2 regions of the Streptococcus sp. F2 genome follow, and region 1 is predicted to be linked to the other one. Evidence: predicted binding sites of a transcription regulator. Region 1 holds the regulator's gene; the other holds the start of a gene.
What was found. Region 1 encodes Rex, which represses fermentation and respiration genes when NADH is low (regulators of the CRP and FNR family bind a similar motif). Its sites were predicted from a motif close to TTGTGAANTANTTCACAA; they were not measured.
Positions count from the first base shown of each region.

Region 1 (7,454 bases):
GCCAACACTGTCAATATTGTTTTACCTTATTTTGGATACTCACGCCAAGATCGCGTAGCTAAATCTCGTGAACCTATCACAGCTAAATTAGTTGCTAACATGCTAACCAAAGCTGGTATTGACCGCGTTGTCACACTTGACTTGCATGCCGTTCAAGTACAGGGCTTCTTTGATATTCCAGTGGATAATCTTTTCACAGTGCCATTGTTTGCAGAGCATTACAGCCAACTTGGCTTGGCAGGTGCCGATACTGTTGTAGTGAGCCCAAAAAATTCTGGCATTAAACGTGCTAGAAGCTTAGCAGAGTATCTGGATTCTCCAATTGCTATTATTGACTACGCACAGGATGACTCAGAGCGTGAAGAGGGCTATGTTATCGGTGATGTTTCTGGTAAAAAAGCTATTTTGATTGATGATATTCTTAACACTGGAAAAACTTTTGCAGAAGCTGCTAAGATCCTTGAACGAGCAGGTGCAACTGACATTTACGCCGTTGCTAGTCACGGATTGTTTGCGGGTGGTGCTGCTGATGTTTTGGAAACTGCTCCGATTAAAGAAATTATCGTTACAGATTCTGTTAAGACCAAAAACCGTGTCCCAGAAAATGTCACTTACCTTAGTGCTAGCGACTTGATTGCAGAAGCAATCATCCGAATTCACGAAAGAAAACCATTGAGTCCTCTTTTCTCCTATAAACCCAAAGGTAAACATGACGCATGATTTATTTTGACAACGCTGCTACTACCCCACTTAGTCCCTCTGTCATCACAGTAATGACAGAGACGATGACAGATGTTTTTGGCAATCCTTCTAGTATTCACTCTTACGGACGCCAAGCAAGCAAAACTCTCAGAGAATCTCGCCAAACAATCGCCAATCTCTTAGACGTTAATGCTCGCCACATTACTTTCACTTCTGGGGGGACAGAAAGCAACAATACAGCTATTAAAGGCTACGCCTTGGCTAATCAAAATAAGGGTAAGCACCTCATCACAACTGCTATTGAGCACCATTCTGTTCTTCACACTATGGCCTATCTTGAAGACCGATTTGGATTCGAGGTGACTTATTTGCCTTGCCAAAATGGAACAATTGATTTGGCTGACGTTAAAAAGGCGCTCCGAGATGATACGATTTTAGTAAGTATGATGTATGCTAATAATGAAACAGGTGATGTCTTACCTATTCAAGAGATTGGAAACCTCCTTAGAGACCATCAAGCGGTTTTTCACGTAGATGCTGTACAAGCTATCGGAAAATTTGATATTTTTCCTGAGCAGTTGGGGATTGATTTCTTATCAGCGTCTGCTCATAAATTTCACGGTCCTAAGGGGATTGGATTCCTTTATAGTAGAGGAATGATTATGGACTCCCTGCTTCATGGGGGAGAACAAGAACATAAACGCAGAGCTAGCACTGAAAACTTACCAGGCATTGTGGGGATGGCACAAGCTCTAAAAGATGCTTTAACTAACTGTCTGTCAGCAACCAATCATATCACTTCTTTACGAGATCACTTGTTGGAACAACTAGAGGGACTCTCTTATTACCTTAATCAAGGCTCAAGCTCTCTTCCACAGGTGATTAACATTGGCTTTCCTGGCTATCAAAATGGAGTCCTACTAACCCAACTTGACTTAGCTGGTTTTGCAGTGTCGACAGGATCTGCTTGTACAGCTGGAACCGTTGAGCCAAGTCATGTACTTGCAGCTTACTATGGCAAAGAGTCTCATCGCCTAACAGAATCCATTCGCATCAGCCTGTCAGATCAAAATACTTTCGAAGAAGTCACTCAATTGGCTCAAGCCTTACGAAAAATTCTAGGAGAATCAGATGGCATTTGAAAAAGAAATTACTTTAGAAGACTGTAACTATCGTTACCAAATCAGTCCAACTGTCAAAAAATACACTTTAAGAGACACTACTTTTACACAAACCAAGGTGGGGCATTATCAGTTAACCCGCTTGTTAGAAAAAGTTCCTAATTCAGGAGAAGGTTTTCCTTTAAAAATTACGATAAATAAAGAACTCGATGGTTTTAAACTCGCTATTACGGATCAATCTGGTCTTAGGTTAGTTAATATTTTTAAATCTGAAGATAATAAAATTCTTCAAGACAAGTTTTATTTCCTTATGGATAGCCTTGTCGAACGTGATATTTTTAGTAAAACAAAAGTCTAAGCTAATCAATTGTATTTCTCTTCCCAACGTACTATAATGGTGCTATCAAAAAGGGAGGTAACAGACAATGATTGACATTAGCTATTTAAACAATAACAAACAGGAAAAGCAGATTTCCTACGCTAGTTATGATGACTATAAACAGGCGCAATTAGCTTGTCAAATTGCTATTGCAGATTATTTCCCTGTTAACAAGGTAATGGTAGATGGCCAGCAACTAGATTATAAGGGACAGTTTGGTAACCTCTACTTTTTCCTTGAGCAACAAGGCCTTCACTAAAATAGCAAAGCTAAGAAGTTTTTTCTTAGCTTTTTTTATCTTCTTATAAACCAGTTACGGTTTCTATGAAAGGAAATCTTTCACAAAATAATGAACAAAACGTTGCATTTTTCACAAACTTTCTGTTACAATAAAGAAAGATAAATGTAATGACAATTCTATAAGGAGTTAAACAGTGGTTATTGATAAATCTATTCCAAAAGCGACCGCAAAACGCTTATCACTCTATTACCGCATTTTCAAACGTTTTCATGCTGATCAGGTTGAAAAAGCAAGCTCTAAACAAATTGCAGATGCTATGGGCATTGATTCGGCAACTGTTCGTCGAGATTTTTCTTATTTTGGAGAATTAGGACGTCGTGGCTTTGGTTATGATGTCACCAAATTAATGAATTTCTTTGCTGATTTACTTAACGATCACTCTACTACTAACGTGATTTTAGTTGGATGTGGTAACATTGGTCGCGCACTCTTACACTACCGTTTCCATGACCGTAATAAAATGCAGATTGCAATGGGATTTGATACTGATGATAACCCTCTTGTAGGGACCAAGACCACTGATGGTATTCCAATTTATGGGATTTCAACCATCAAAGACCGACTTGACAATACTGATATTGAAACGGCTATCTTAACTGTGCCAAGTATCTATGCTCAAGAAGTATCCGAACAACTCATTGAAGCTGGTATTAAAGGGATTCTAAGTTTCGCTCCTGTCCATTTACAGGTTCCAAAAGGTGTGATTGTCCAATCCGTTGATTTAACTAGCGAATTGCAAACCCTTCTCTATTTTATGAATCAAAACCATCTTGACTAAGGAGGTACAATGTCCAAACCCATTATTGGAATAAGTGCAAACCAAAGATTAAATATCGCTCTAGATAATCTGCCGTGGTCATATGCGCCTACTGGTTTTGTCCAGGCAGTTACTGATGCAGGTGGCTTACCGCTTCTACTACCAATTGGTGATGAATCAGCTGCTAAGGTGTATGTGTCCATGGTCGATAAAATAATCTTGATTGGGGGACAAAATGTAGACCCTAAATATTATCAAGAAGAAAAAGCTGCCTTTGTTGATGATTTCTCACCCGAACGAGATCACTTTGAACTAGCCATCATTAAAGAAGCTATAGCCCAGAAAAAACCTATTTTAGGCGTCTGTCGTGGGACTCAGTTAATGAACGTTGCCTTAGGTGGCAGTTTAAACCAGAATATCCCTTCCCATTGGCAAGATGCTCCTTCTGATTTTCTATCGCATGAAATGATTGTGGATGAAGATTCCATTTTATATCCTATCTATGGTAAGAAAACTGTCATTAATTCTTTTCATCATCAAAGTCTGAAAAAGGTAGCTGATGATTTAAAAGTTATTGCAAGAGACCCTCGTGATGGAACGATTGAAGCTGTTGTTTCTACTAACGAGGCTATTCCTTTTTTGGGTGTTCAATGGCATCCTGAGTTGCTTCAAGGTTTTCGCAAGGAAGATTTACAACTCTTTGATTTATTTGTCAATGACTTTGAAGCTAGAAAAGAGATGATTTTTCTCGGAAACTATAATAAGATTGATAACTAACGATGATGTGATCCAGGCAAATGATGCCTAGGTCTTCACATGATCGTTTTATTTTTTCAGTAAAAGCGTAATCATTAGGACTCGGGTCAATACTTCCTGATGGGTGATTGTGAACCACAATAAGACTTGTTGCCATATTTTTACAAGCGTAATATAAAATTTCTCTAGGTTCTGCGATCGAACGTCTGACTGTCCCTATAAAAATCGTTTTCTCTTCAATCACGCGATTTTGACTATCTAAATACAGAACCACTAAATGCTCCTGCTTTTTATCGCCTAAAACAGCCATCATCTTCTCTGCAATCTGAACACTCGAAAGAATCCTCTCAGACATTGTTTGCTCAGTTGCTTGAATCCTAGCAGCCAATTCAATCATTGCTTTGATTTCAATTGCTTTAACTTTACCGATTCCCGCTAAGGTTTGTAATTCTTGCAGGGACAGCTTTTTAAAATCTGCTAAGCTTTCTAAATGTGACAACAGGTAAGAAGATAATTCCAAAACGTGTTTTTCTTTATTTCCTGTCCTTAATAAAATGGCTAATAATTCTTGGTTGCTTAAGGCTTCGGCCCCCATGCGCATTAACCGTTCTCTTGGCATCAGCTTTATATCATCGCATTTGATCGAATACATCTCACTACCTCCCTATCTATTTATTCGATAAAAAAACAAGTTTCTTATTAAGAAACCTGTTTTTTTTGAATGGCTTGTTTTTTCTGGATGTTATCCTTAATGACTTGATAGAGAGTTGCTGCTAAAGGGACGGCGATAATCATCCCAACAATTCCTCTTAGGGAAGCTCCAATAGTAATGGCCATTAACACCCACATTGCTGGCAGACCAATGGAACCTCCCACCACTCTTGGATAGATAAAATTTCCTTCAATTTGTTGTAAAATAATTAAAAACACAATAAACACAATCGCTTGCGACATGGATTGGGTCATGATTAAAACAAAACCAATTGCTGCACCAATGGAAGCTCCGACAACTGGAATTAATGCAGTGAAGGCCACTAATACCCCAATAGTTCCGGCAAATGGTAATTGTAGTAAAAACATTCCCGTCGTTGTGAGCGTCCCTAAAATCATAGCTTCTAAGGTCTGGCTGACAAAGAAACCATGAAAACGATGGTGTAATAAATCAACTAGATAATGAATACGCTGAGCATATTTACCAGTATAAGTATCCACCAAGGTATTTCCTTGACGACAAAGACTCTCTTTGTTGGCCAGGACATAGAGTGAAAAGACAAAACTGATGAAAAGGTTGATAATTGCAGATGCGATAACCGTTACTGACGTCAAGATATTCGTTAGGACACCGATAAATTGTTTTAATAATTGTTGACTATAACTCGTAATGGTTTGTGTTAGTTTGGCATCACCACCAATATATTTGATGACACGTGCTAATAATTTATTATGTTCTAACTGATTAACCACTTCTTTAATAGATGGTGTATCAAATTTTGTTAAGGTGCTGATGCTAGCAATTAAATCTGGGATGACAATTGAGATAATCCAAGTGATTAAAATAAAAAAGGTCAGATAAGCTAGCAACATACAGATGCCTCGCTTAACTTTTAAAACGAGGGGACTTCCTTTAAAAGCGTAGACATATGCTTTTTCATAAGCACTCATGACAATATTAACAATATAAGCTCCTGCTGCTCCATAGAGAAAGGGGAGACTTGTTTTATAAATAGTTCTTACAATATCAGTTCCATTTTCCCAGTTGGCTAAAATAGCATAACAAAGAATAAATGTCACAACAAGATAGAGGATATGTTTTTTTTCAAATTTCATGGTAACTCCTTCTTTTCCATTATACACTAAATTGCAAAACAGGGATACCCGAATCTCCTCATCGACATTAAGGGCAGTGAGAACTACTTGGACAAAGCATAATTGGCTATATTGACCTTCCTAGCATCATCTAAAAAGGTCATCATAGGCCAGTAGTTGCGGGTCTCTTAATGCTTTTATAAATAATCCTTAATAACTTGTGCCATTATAGCATAAGCCTGAAAATTAAGGTGTAGACCATCTAAGGTATAGCTATCTGCTAGTCCACCTTGTGCATCTTTAAGACAAGTATTGACGTCAATAAATTCTACAGAAGGAATCATGGATAATTCTTGATTAATGCTATCAATAACAGCATTGGTTCTAACTTTAACCGTCGTCTGGTATGCTGGATTCTGCGACACCGGTAATAATGACAGAAGGTAAATCTTACTATAGATGGAATGGCTTCGAATCTGGTTAATCAATTCTACAATAGTTGAAACAATATGATTCTTGTCAAATCCTAGACCAATGTCATTACAACCAATTAATAAAAAGACTTTTTCTGGTTCTAAATCAGTAATATGATCATCATAATGTGTCACTAACCACTGGCTATCAATTCCTGCAATACCTCGATTAATAAAAGGAAAGTCTGTTCCTAAGGCTTTTTTTAAGGGGAAAAACTCAATCAGTGAATCTCCGGCAAAAACAATACCCCCTTTTTCAGTACTCTTATTTTTATCATGGTAATCTGCTAGCTTCTTTTCTTGATAGCGTCGTAATTCTTCTGAAACAATTTCTAACATGTCAAACTCCTTATTATTACCTATAGTATAACAAAAAGATTGACTCTATTCAGTATCCAACGCTCTACATTAAACGACTAACATGTTAGTCATTGACCGTCTGGAGATCATCACTTACTATTGTAGAAAAAATTTACCTTTTTAAGCATATCCTCAGAAATGAGCCATTTTTTTTGTTACAATACTATTAACTGACTATTGTTTCAGGAGAGAGAAAACATGTTTAATAAGTTACAACCACGTTTAGATATACAGGCTAAGAGAAAGCCGCTACCTTATCGTTATTTTCAGACTGTCATCAATGATGGGCGACCTGATATTTTATTCCATTGGCATCCAGAATTAGAACTCATCTATGTTCAAGAAGGAACTGCTCGCTATCATATTGATAACGACTTTTTTAATGGTGAGACAGGTGATATTATTCTGGTTAGACCTAATGGCATGCACTCCATTCATCCTATTAACGGGGAAACTCATATGTTTGAAACTTTTCAGTTCCATTTGGATATGATTGGATCTTCCATTGGTGATCAAGTGACTAATCGGTATTTACAGCCCCTACAAGACAGCACTTACAAATTTTTGCCTTGCATTAAACCTGATATGCCGGGTTATGATGCTTTAAAAGACTGCTTGTTTTTGATTTTCAGCTTATCCAAAGAAGAGGATCGTCATTTTGAATTACTCTTAAAGGCTAAACTACACGAATTCTTATACTTATTATATTACCACCGCTATGTCATCCGAAAATACACTGATGATATCCATCGAAAAAATGAAAAAATTCGAGAACTGGTTGCTTACATCAATAATAACT
Region 1 covers NZ_JBWKAI010000006.1:50,124-57,577, reverse strand. The annotation lists gene ACYTR8_RS03435 (ribose-phosphate diphosphokinase) at 1-720, shown strand, start outside; gene ACYTR8_RS03430 (cysteine desulfurase family protein) at 717-1,844, shown strand; gene ACYTR8_RS03425 (DUF1831 domain-containing protein) at 1,834-2,181, shown strand; gene ACYTR8_RS03420 (DUF4649 family protein) at 2,249-2,461, shown strand; gene ACYTR8_RS03415 (redox-sensing transcriptional repressor Rex) at 2,637-3,281, shown strand; gene ACYTR8_RS03410 (gamma-glutamyl-gamma-aminobutyrate hydrolase family protein) at 3,291-4,037, shown strand; gene radC (RadC family protein) at 3,988-4,668, opposite strand; gene ACYTR8_RS03400 (AI-2E family transporter) at 4,716-5,843, opposite strand; gene ACYTR8_RS03395 (SGNH/GDSL hydrolase family protein) at 6,020-6,634, opposite strand; gene ACYTR8_RS03390 (helix-turn-helix domain-containing protein) at 6,854-7,454, shown strand, end outside.

Region 2 (7,454 bases), on a different contig from region 1:
CCATCATCTTGGTAAATACCCTCAACAATATGTGGGGCAACCCGATTACCACCATTAGCAATAGTGGCTACATATTGCGCTAACTGCATTGTCGTGTAGTTATCAAACTGACCAAAAGATTCGCTTAGAACATTTGAAATGGTGTAATTGTCCGTTAAATAACCTCTAGATTCTCCAGGCAAATCAATTCCTGTTGGCACACCCATGCCAAATTCCGCGTAGGCCTTTCGCAACGCTGACATGGTTTCTGACATTCCAGAACTTGTTAAAGACATGCCCGGATAATACTCTTGGCCCATCATTTTCAGGGTCAACTTTACCATGTAGGTATTTGAAGAATATTCTAAAGCTTGGCTAGCAGTGATTGGCAGCTGTCCAGCTGTAAACCAAGAATTAATAGGTTTAGAATCTCCAAATTGAATCGATTGGTCCGTAAGAACCTCATTTCCCTCAATGGCTCCTGCCTGCCAACCTGCTGCCAGAGTAGCTCCTTTAACAACAGAACCGGGGGTAAACACGTCGGTAATAGTTCCCAAAGCATCACTATCCACTTGACCTGTCTCCTTGTTATAAGATAAGCCTGACATAGCTAAAACTGCTCCTGTTTTTGGATTCAGCGCAACAGCATAGATTCCTTCAGAATAATCCGCTTGACCACTGGCCACTTCAACCTCATAATACCGCCTTATGATGTCATCTACGCCTTGCTGATAGTCCAAAGGAATCGTTAATTTGATATTCTTACCTGGCTCTCCCTTATCAAGTTGCTGTTCAGAGAGGATTTTGCCTGCCTTATTAGTCTTGATTTCTTTAATCACGTGGTTCCCTTGAAGAACGGATTCGTATTGTTTTTCAAGGTAGGAAGTCCCCACACGGTCATTCATAGCATACCCTTTTTTGAGGTACTGATTAACTTCTTCTTTAGGAAGACCAGCTTCCTCACTAGATACTTTTCCTATAAGGGCTGTTAAGCTTGTATTGGCAACCTGTCGTTCCCAATCGGTCCCAATAGCAATACCTGGTAATGTTGTTTGATTAGCCCGAATATTCTTAATAATTTCTTCATTTAAGGGATTGGTTCTTAAATTAACCGTTGTAAAAACAGCCGCTCCATTCATTTGATTAAAAATAGCAATGGTTTTCAAGTCCTCATCTGAGTAGTGAAGGTCACTTTCTTTTACAGAAGCAACAGCATTGGCATAAATCGTCGCTTCCGTTAAGCGATTGCCAAACCTGTCTAGAACAGCCTTTTTAGGAAGTCTCTTAACAATTTTGGCATACACATCTGGATCAGCCAAATAAAAATCTTTTTTAGCTCGGCTTGTCACGCTAGCTTCTGGGTACGAAACATAACTTGCCAGATGCCTAGCTAGAACTTTCAGTTCGTTAGCACTGGCTTTTGGACTTCTGGTGTAAGTAACCACATCTTTTATGGTATTTGAGACAAGGGGTTTGCCACTAAAATCAAAAATTTTCCCACGAGGTTGAGCCACTTTAACCTTATAAACGGTAGAAGATTTTAGCTTACTCACGTAAAAAGAGGTCGTGTAAATTTGCATGTAGGCCAACCGTAAAATCAGTCCGACAAATAATAAGACAATAATCAAAAAAAGGAGATGAAGTCGTCTCGGAATACTTGCTTTATTTTTAGTAATGAGTGATGCCATTGTGTTCTTCTGCTCCTCCTTTTTAAACTTCGCTTCTTATTTTATCACAAATTATAAAAAGAAGACCGGGAATAAAGTCTTCCCAGTCTAAAAATTTTATCTGAACTTATGCTTTCTCAGGATGATAGTAAGCTTTGAAATAAAAGAGACTCACAAAAATAGCTCCGCCAATAATATTACCAGCATAGACAAAGGTAAAGTTAAGGATAAAGTCCAACCAAGTTGCTCCACCTTCAAAAATTGCTGCTGGAATGACAAAAGCGTTTGCCACACTATGCTGAAAACCAAGTGCTACAAAGGTCATAACAGGGAACCAAGTACCAAGGAGTTTACCCGTAGCATCACTTGCGCCATAACATAACCATAAAGCAAGACCCACAAACCAGTTGCAACCAATCCCTGATACAACGGCTTGTAAAGGTGTTGCGGCTATCTTAGCATGAGCCACTTCTATCACTTCTTCTTTAAAAATTCCTGCCGAGGTCAATCCTAAAAAATGCCCAAAAACAAAGGCTACAAATACCGCACCAATAACATTAAATAAGGTAATGATGAGCCAGTTGTTTATCAAGTCCTTGGCTTTAATCTTTTTGGCGAAAAAGGCCGCTGAAACAGCCATCATGTTTCCTGTAATTAATTCTCCACCAGCCATCAAGATAATAATCAATCCAATTGGAAATGCACAGGCCCCCAGAACACTCGAGAAAGCTCCAAATGTCTCTAAACCACTAGCAGCAATCCTAACGTAGAGCAAGTAGCCTAAACTAATCATTGCGCCTCCAATAAAGCCTAAAATAGACTTGGCAAGAAATGGCTTACTAATCTTATGCTCGCCAATATGAATTGTTGATGCTAAAATCTGTTCTGGTGTTTTCATTACATCTCCTTTTGTTATCGTATTCACAAATGCACTTTTTAGTATATCAATTTTTTAAAAAAATGCAAGCCCTTCCATAGTGAAAGGGCCAGTTTTATAGATGGAGGAGCCATCAAGACTACCTAGCTAAGGTTTTGCAATGGATAAGTCTAATTCAGCAGCTAAAAATCTCCAGAGAGCTAAAGCAAGATAAAAATCTACCATGCCATGAATCAGAGACCCCACACCAATCAGGCCAAACATTGACCAAAAATAGGATAAAGAGGTTGCAGTTGTTGCTGTCATAGCATAGACAACCACAAATTCAGTCAATCCATGAAGAACATTGACTAAAAAGGCAAACCATAAGGTTTTGAGTGGAGATTTAATCGTTTGAGGGGATTTGCTCAACCACCAAGCTGCCAAGACAGCAAACAAAAGGTGCGAAAAAGCTCTCAAGACAATAATAAGGGGAAAGCCAGCCAATAAAAAACCTAGCCCCGTTCCAAGGGCTACAAAAAGAGCCACAGGAACAGATATGAAAACAGCTAGAAATAAGGGAACATGACTAGCCAGTGTGAAAGAGGCTGGGCCGATAATCAGCTTAAGAGGCATAATCATTGGAATTAAAATAGCAAAAGCAACTAAGATCGAAACATAGGCAATTAATTGTGTTGGTTTTTTAGTCATTATATCTCCTTTTAAGAGATAGTATAACGCATTGGTTTACAAGTGTCAAGACACCTATAAAGCAATCCGCTGTTCCGATTGCTATTTATTCTTTGGACTCTCTACCGACCAGTATATAGAATGCCCGCTGCTTCTAAATCTTGGGACATTGCTTCAAAAGCTTCTTGACTCGGGCAGGAAATCAAATGGCTGTGCAACCCTTCTGTCAAAGATGATAGCAATTCAGCATTAGAGTGGTTTAGTTTTTTCATAAAGTTAGTCACATCAGACTGACTTTTTATATTCAAGGGGGCTGTAATCATGCCATAAATAGGATGTTCTACTTCAACAGTAGTAATAATTCCCTGATGCGCTAAAATGATTTGCAATTCTTTTTCTGTCTCTGCCAAACCGTGTTGACAGACAATGCGGGCACAAAATTGGTGACTAAACAGAGCTGTTGACATGATATAGCCTTTAGGAGTTGAAATGATATCAATTTGTTGGGCACGAAGTAAGGCGACATCTCCAACAATGACTTGGCGACTAACACCTAGCAACTTAGCCAAATAAGTAGCGGACAAGGCCTCTTGTTCGCCAGTTAAGTACTCAATAATTTTTTGACGACGTTCTTCTGCTTTCATAATCTATCCTTTTTTTCAAGTTAGTTCTATCATACCACATTTTTCAGAAGAAACTCCTGTCTCTCATAAGTAAGACAAGAAAAAACCAGACCAAAGTCTGGTTTCACAATTATTCACCACCGAGGTAGTATTCTTTAACAATGTTAAGTTTTTCATCCAATTCGAAAACAAGTGGTGGGAAGTTTGGAATTTCCACATCCATGATTTCGTCATCAGAAAGACCTTTAATGTGTTTAACAAGAGCGCGGATTGAGTTACCGTGTGCACCAACAAAGACGTTTTTGCCGTCAAGAAGAGCTGGAGCAATTTTTTCTTCCCAATAAGGCATTGCGCGTTCAAGGGTTACTTTTAAGTTTTCAGCATCTGGGATAAGAGCTGGATCAAGATCAGCATAACGACGATCATTGTGTGCTGAATACTCGTCATTTTTATCCATAGCTGGTGGTAAAACATCGTATGAACGACGCCAAATGTGAACTTGCTCATCACCAAATTGTTCAGCAGCTTCTGCTTTGTTTTTACCAGTTAAAGCACCATAGTGACGCTCGTTCAAACGCCATGATTTTTCAGTTGGTACCCACAATTGACCAGCATTTTCAAGAGCAAGGTTAGTTGTTTTAATTGCACGTGTTAATACAGAAGTGAATGCAAGGTCAAATTCAATGCCTGCTTCTTTGATCAATTTACCAGCATCAATTGCTTGTTGTGTTCCTTTTTCTGAAAGATCAACATCTGCCCAACCAGTGAAGAGGTTAGCTTTGTTCCATTCTGACTCACCGTGGCGAGCGAAAACCAATTTTACCATTAGTTAATATCTCCTTTTAATTTAAAGGTTGCTACCTTTTTACAACTTCTATTTTACAAGAAATAGGGTAAAAAAGCTAGTCAATTCCTTCTTTTATTGAAAATCCTATTGTGAATATCATGAAAACATTCATTGTTCGGAAATTTATTAATAAAAAGGATTTTTTTCAAAAAATATCTTGCTATTATTCACATCCGGTGGTAGAATAGAAAAAATTTGTCTAAAATATGGAGGAAATAATGGTTTCTACTGCTACACAAATTGGTCATTTCTCTTTCGATAACTGTTTGATGAATGCTGCTGGCGTTTACTGCATGACAAAAGAAGAGCTTATGGAGGTTGAAAAGTCTCAAGCCGCTTCCTTTGTCACCAAAACAGGGACGCTCGAAGCTCGTCAAGGAAATCCTGAACCCCGCTATGCAGATACTAGTCTCGGTTCTATCAATTCGATGGGACTCCCCAATAATGGTTTTCGCTACTACTTAGACTTTGTCAGTGATCTTGCCAAAACCGGGCAACATAAACCTCATTTTCTCTCCGTTGTCGGGCTATCTCCTACTGAAACCGAAACCATTTTAAAAGCCATCATGGCTTCAGATTATGAGGGTCTAGTGGAACTAAACCTTTCTTGCCCGAACGTTCCAGGGAAACCACAGATTGCTTATGATTTTGAAACCACTGATCAACTTCTAGAGAACATCTTTACCTATTACACTAAACCTCTTGGTATCAAATTACCTCCTTATTTTGACATTGTGCATTTTGACCAAGCAGCTGCTATTTTCAATAAATATCCCCTTTCCTTTGTTAACTGTGTCAATTCTATCGGAAATGGTCTAGTACTTGAGGATGAAGAAGTCCTCATCAAACCTAAAAATGGCTTTGGTGGCATTGGTGGAGATTATATTAAACCTACTGCTCTTGCCAATGTCCATGCGTTTTACAAACGCTTAAAACCTACTATCCACATTATTGGTACAGGGGGAGTTAAAACAGGACGCGATGCCTTTGAACATATTCTTTGTGGCGCCAGTATGGTTCAAATTGGTACGGCTCTTCATCAAGAAGGACCGGCTATCTTTGAGCGGGTGACCAAGGAATTAAAAACGATTATGGCAGAAAAAGGCTACCAACGTTTAGCAGATTTTCGTGGGAAATTACGCTACAGAGATTAATCTTAATAGTCAAAAAAGCTTGGAGAGTGGTACTTTGTACACTTTCCAAGCTTCTTTTTAAAATGGAAATTTTTTTGAAGGGACGGCATCATTTTCTTGGGCCTGTTTTTGCTGGTCAGTTGATTCAACTTTCCTTTTTTGCTTGCGCTCAAATCGTTGATATGAATAGAAAAACAAGATGATTTTGATTATTGAAAATACAGCTAAGCCAATAGTAATAATAGTAAACATAGAATGGTTTTCTCTTTCCTCAATCTCACTATTATTATAAACACTTTCACGTCTTCAAGCAAGTTTCCTGTTACTTATAAGAAAGTAACCGCAAGCTATTCAAAATTACTAAGATTGTTGATCCTTCATGCCCAACTACCCCAAGAGGTAAGTTTACCACTTGAAAAACATTAGCTAAAATCAATAGAGTAATAACAGACAAAGCAAACACAATATTTTGTTTGACAATGGTTTTCATTTTGCGTGACAGTTGAATCGAAAAAGGAATACGAGTCAAGTCATCCATAATCACACTGTCTGCACTTTCCATAGCGATATCTGTTCCTGATCCAATAGCATAAGAAACATCCGCCTGAGCAAGGGCAGGAGCATCATTGATGCCATCTCCTACCATGGCAACAAAGCCATATTTTGCTTTGAGTTCTGTTAGTTTTGCGACCTTATCTTGAGGCATACAATTAGCAACAACTTCGTCAATACCAAGCTTTTGGGCAACATAATTAGCAGTTCGTTCTTGGTCCCCTGTTAACATGACCGTCTTGATTCCCATAGCATGAAGAGCTTCAATGGCACGTTTTGACTCTAATTTGATGTCATCTAACAAAGCGTAGTAGGCTACTAGTTGGTTATCGCGAGAAACAAAGATAAGAGTTTTCCCTTGACTTTCTTCTACCTGAATCGTTTCTTCAAAAGCTGAAAGATCTGGCACCATCTCTAAAATAAAGGATTTCTTCCCAATGCGCCATTCTTGACCTTGATAGAACCCTTGGAATCCTTTCCCAGAAATCTCTTCTAATTGGTCAAAATTCAGTGCTTCTACTGCTTCAGTGTGTTCAAGTAGGGCTTTAGAAATAGGATGGGTACTGGCAGATTCGGCTCCTTTTACCAGTCTATTCACAAGTAATTCATCTGTTAAATAATGCGCAGCTACGACAGATGGTTTGCCTTGAGTTAGGGTTCCAGTTTTATCCATCACGACAGCCTGAATATCTCCCATGTTATCTACGATGTCACCGCCCTTGATAATCAATCCCTTTCTGGCTGCACGAGAAATCGCTGAAAGACTAGCAGGTGTTGAACTAGCAATCAAAGCACAAGGAGAGGCAACTGTCAATAGAATCATCCCTCGATAAAAAGCATCCAACCAGGTCCAAGCAAGAACAAAATGACTAAAGAGAATAAAGGCAGGGACAAGGACAAGGACAAATTTAACATAGCTATCTTCTAAACTCTCAATAAAGGTAGCTGTTTTACTCTTTTGACCTTGGGCAGATTCTACCAAACTTACAATCTTAGCAAAAAGGGTATTGTCATTTTCAACAGTAACCAACATATCGATCGTTTGCCCTTGGTTAATGGTTCCTCCAATAAGTTCTTGACCTTTTGTCTTATCAACAGTAATCGGCT
Region 2 covers NZ_JBWKAI010000020.1:3,571-11,024, reverse strand. The annotation lists gene pbp2b (penicillin-binding protein PBP2B) at 1-1,667, opposite strand, end outside; gene ACYTR8_RS07035 (formate/nitrite transporter family protein) at 1,774-2,544, opposite strand; gene ACYTR8_RS07030 (hypothetical protein) at 2,671-3,213, opposite strand; gene ACYTR8_RS07025 (transcription repressor NadR) at 3,315-3,836, opposite strand; gene ACYTR8_RS07020 (phosphoglycerate mutase) at 3,946-4,641, opposite strand; gene ACYTR8_RS07015 (dihydroorotate oxidase) at 4,881-5,816, shown strand; gene ACYTR8_RS07010 (hypothetical protein) at 5,874-6,047, opposite strand; gene ACYTR8_RS07005 (heavy metal translocating P-type ATPase) at 6,118-7,454, opposite strand, start outside.
Region 2: ACYTR8_RS07035 (formate/nitrite transporter family protein) is a predicted target of Rex. The motif match lies at 2,556-2,573, and genes of this name have one in related genera.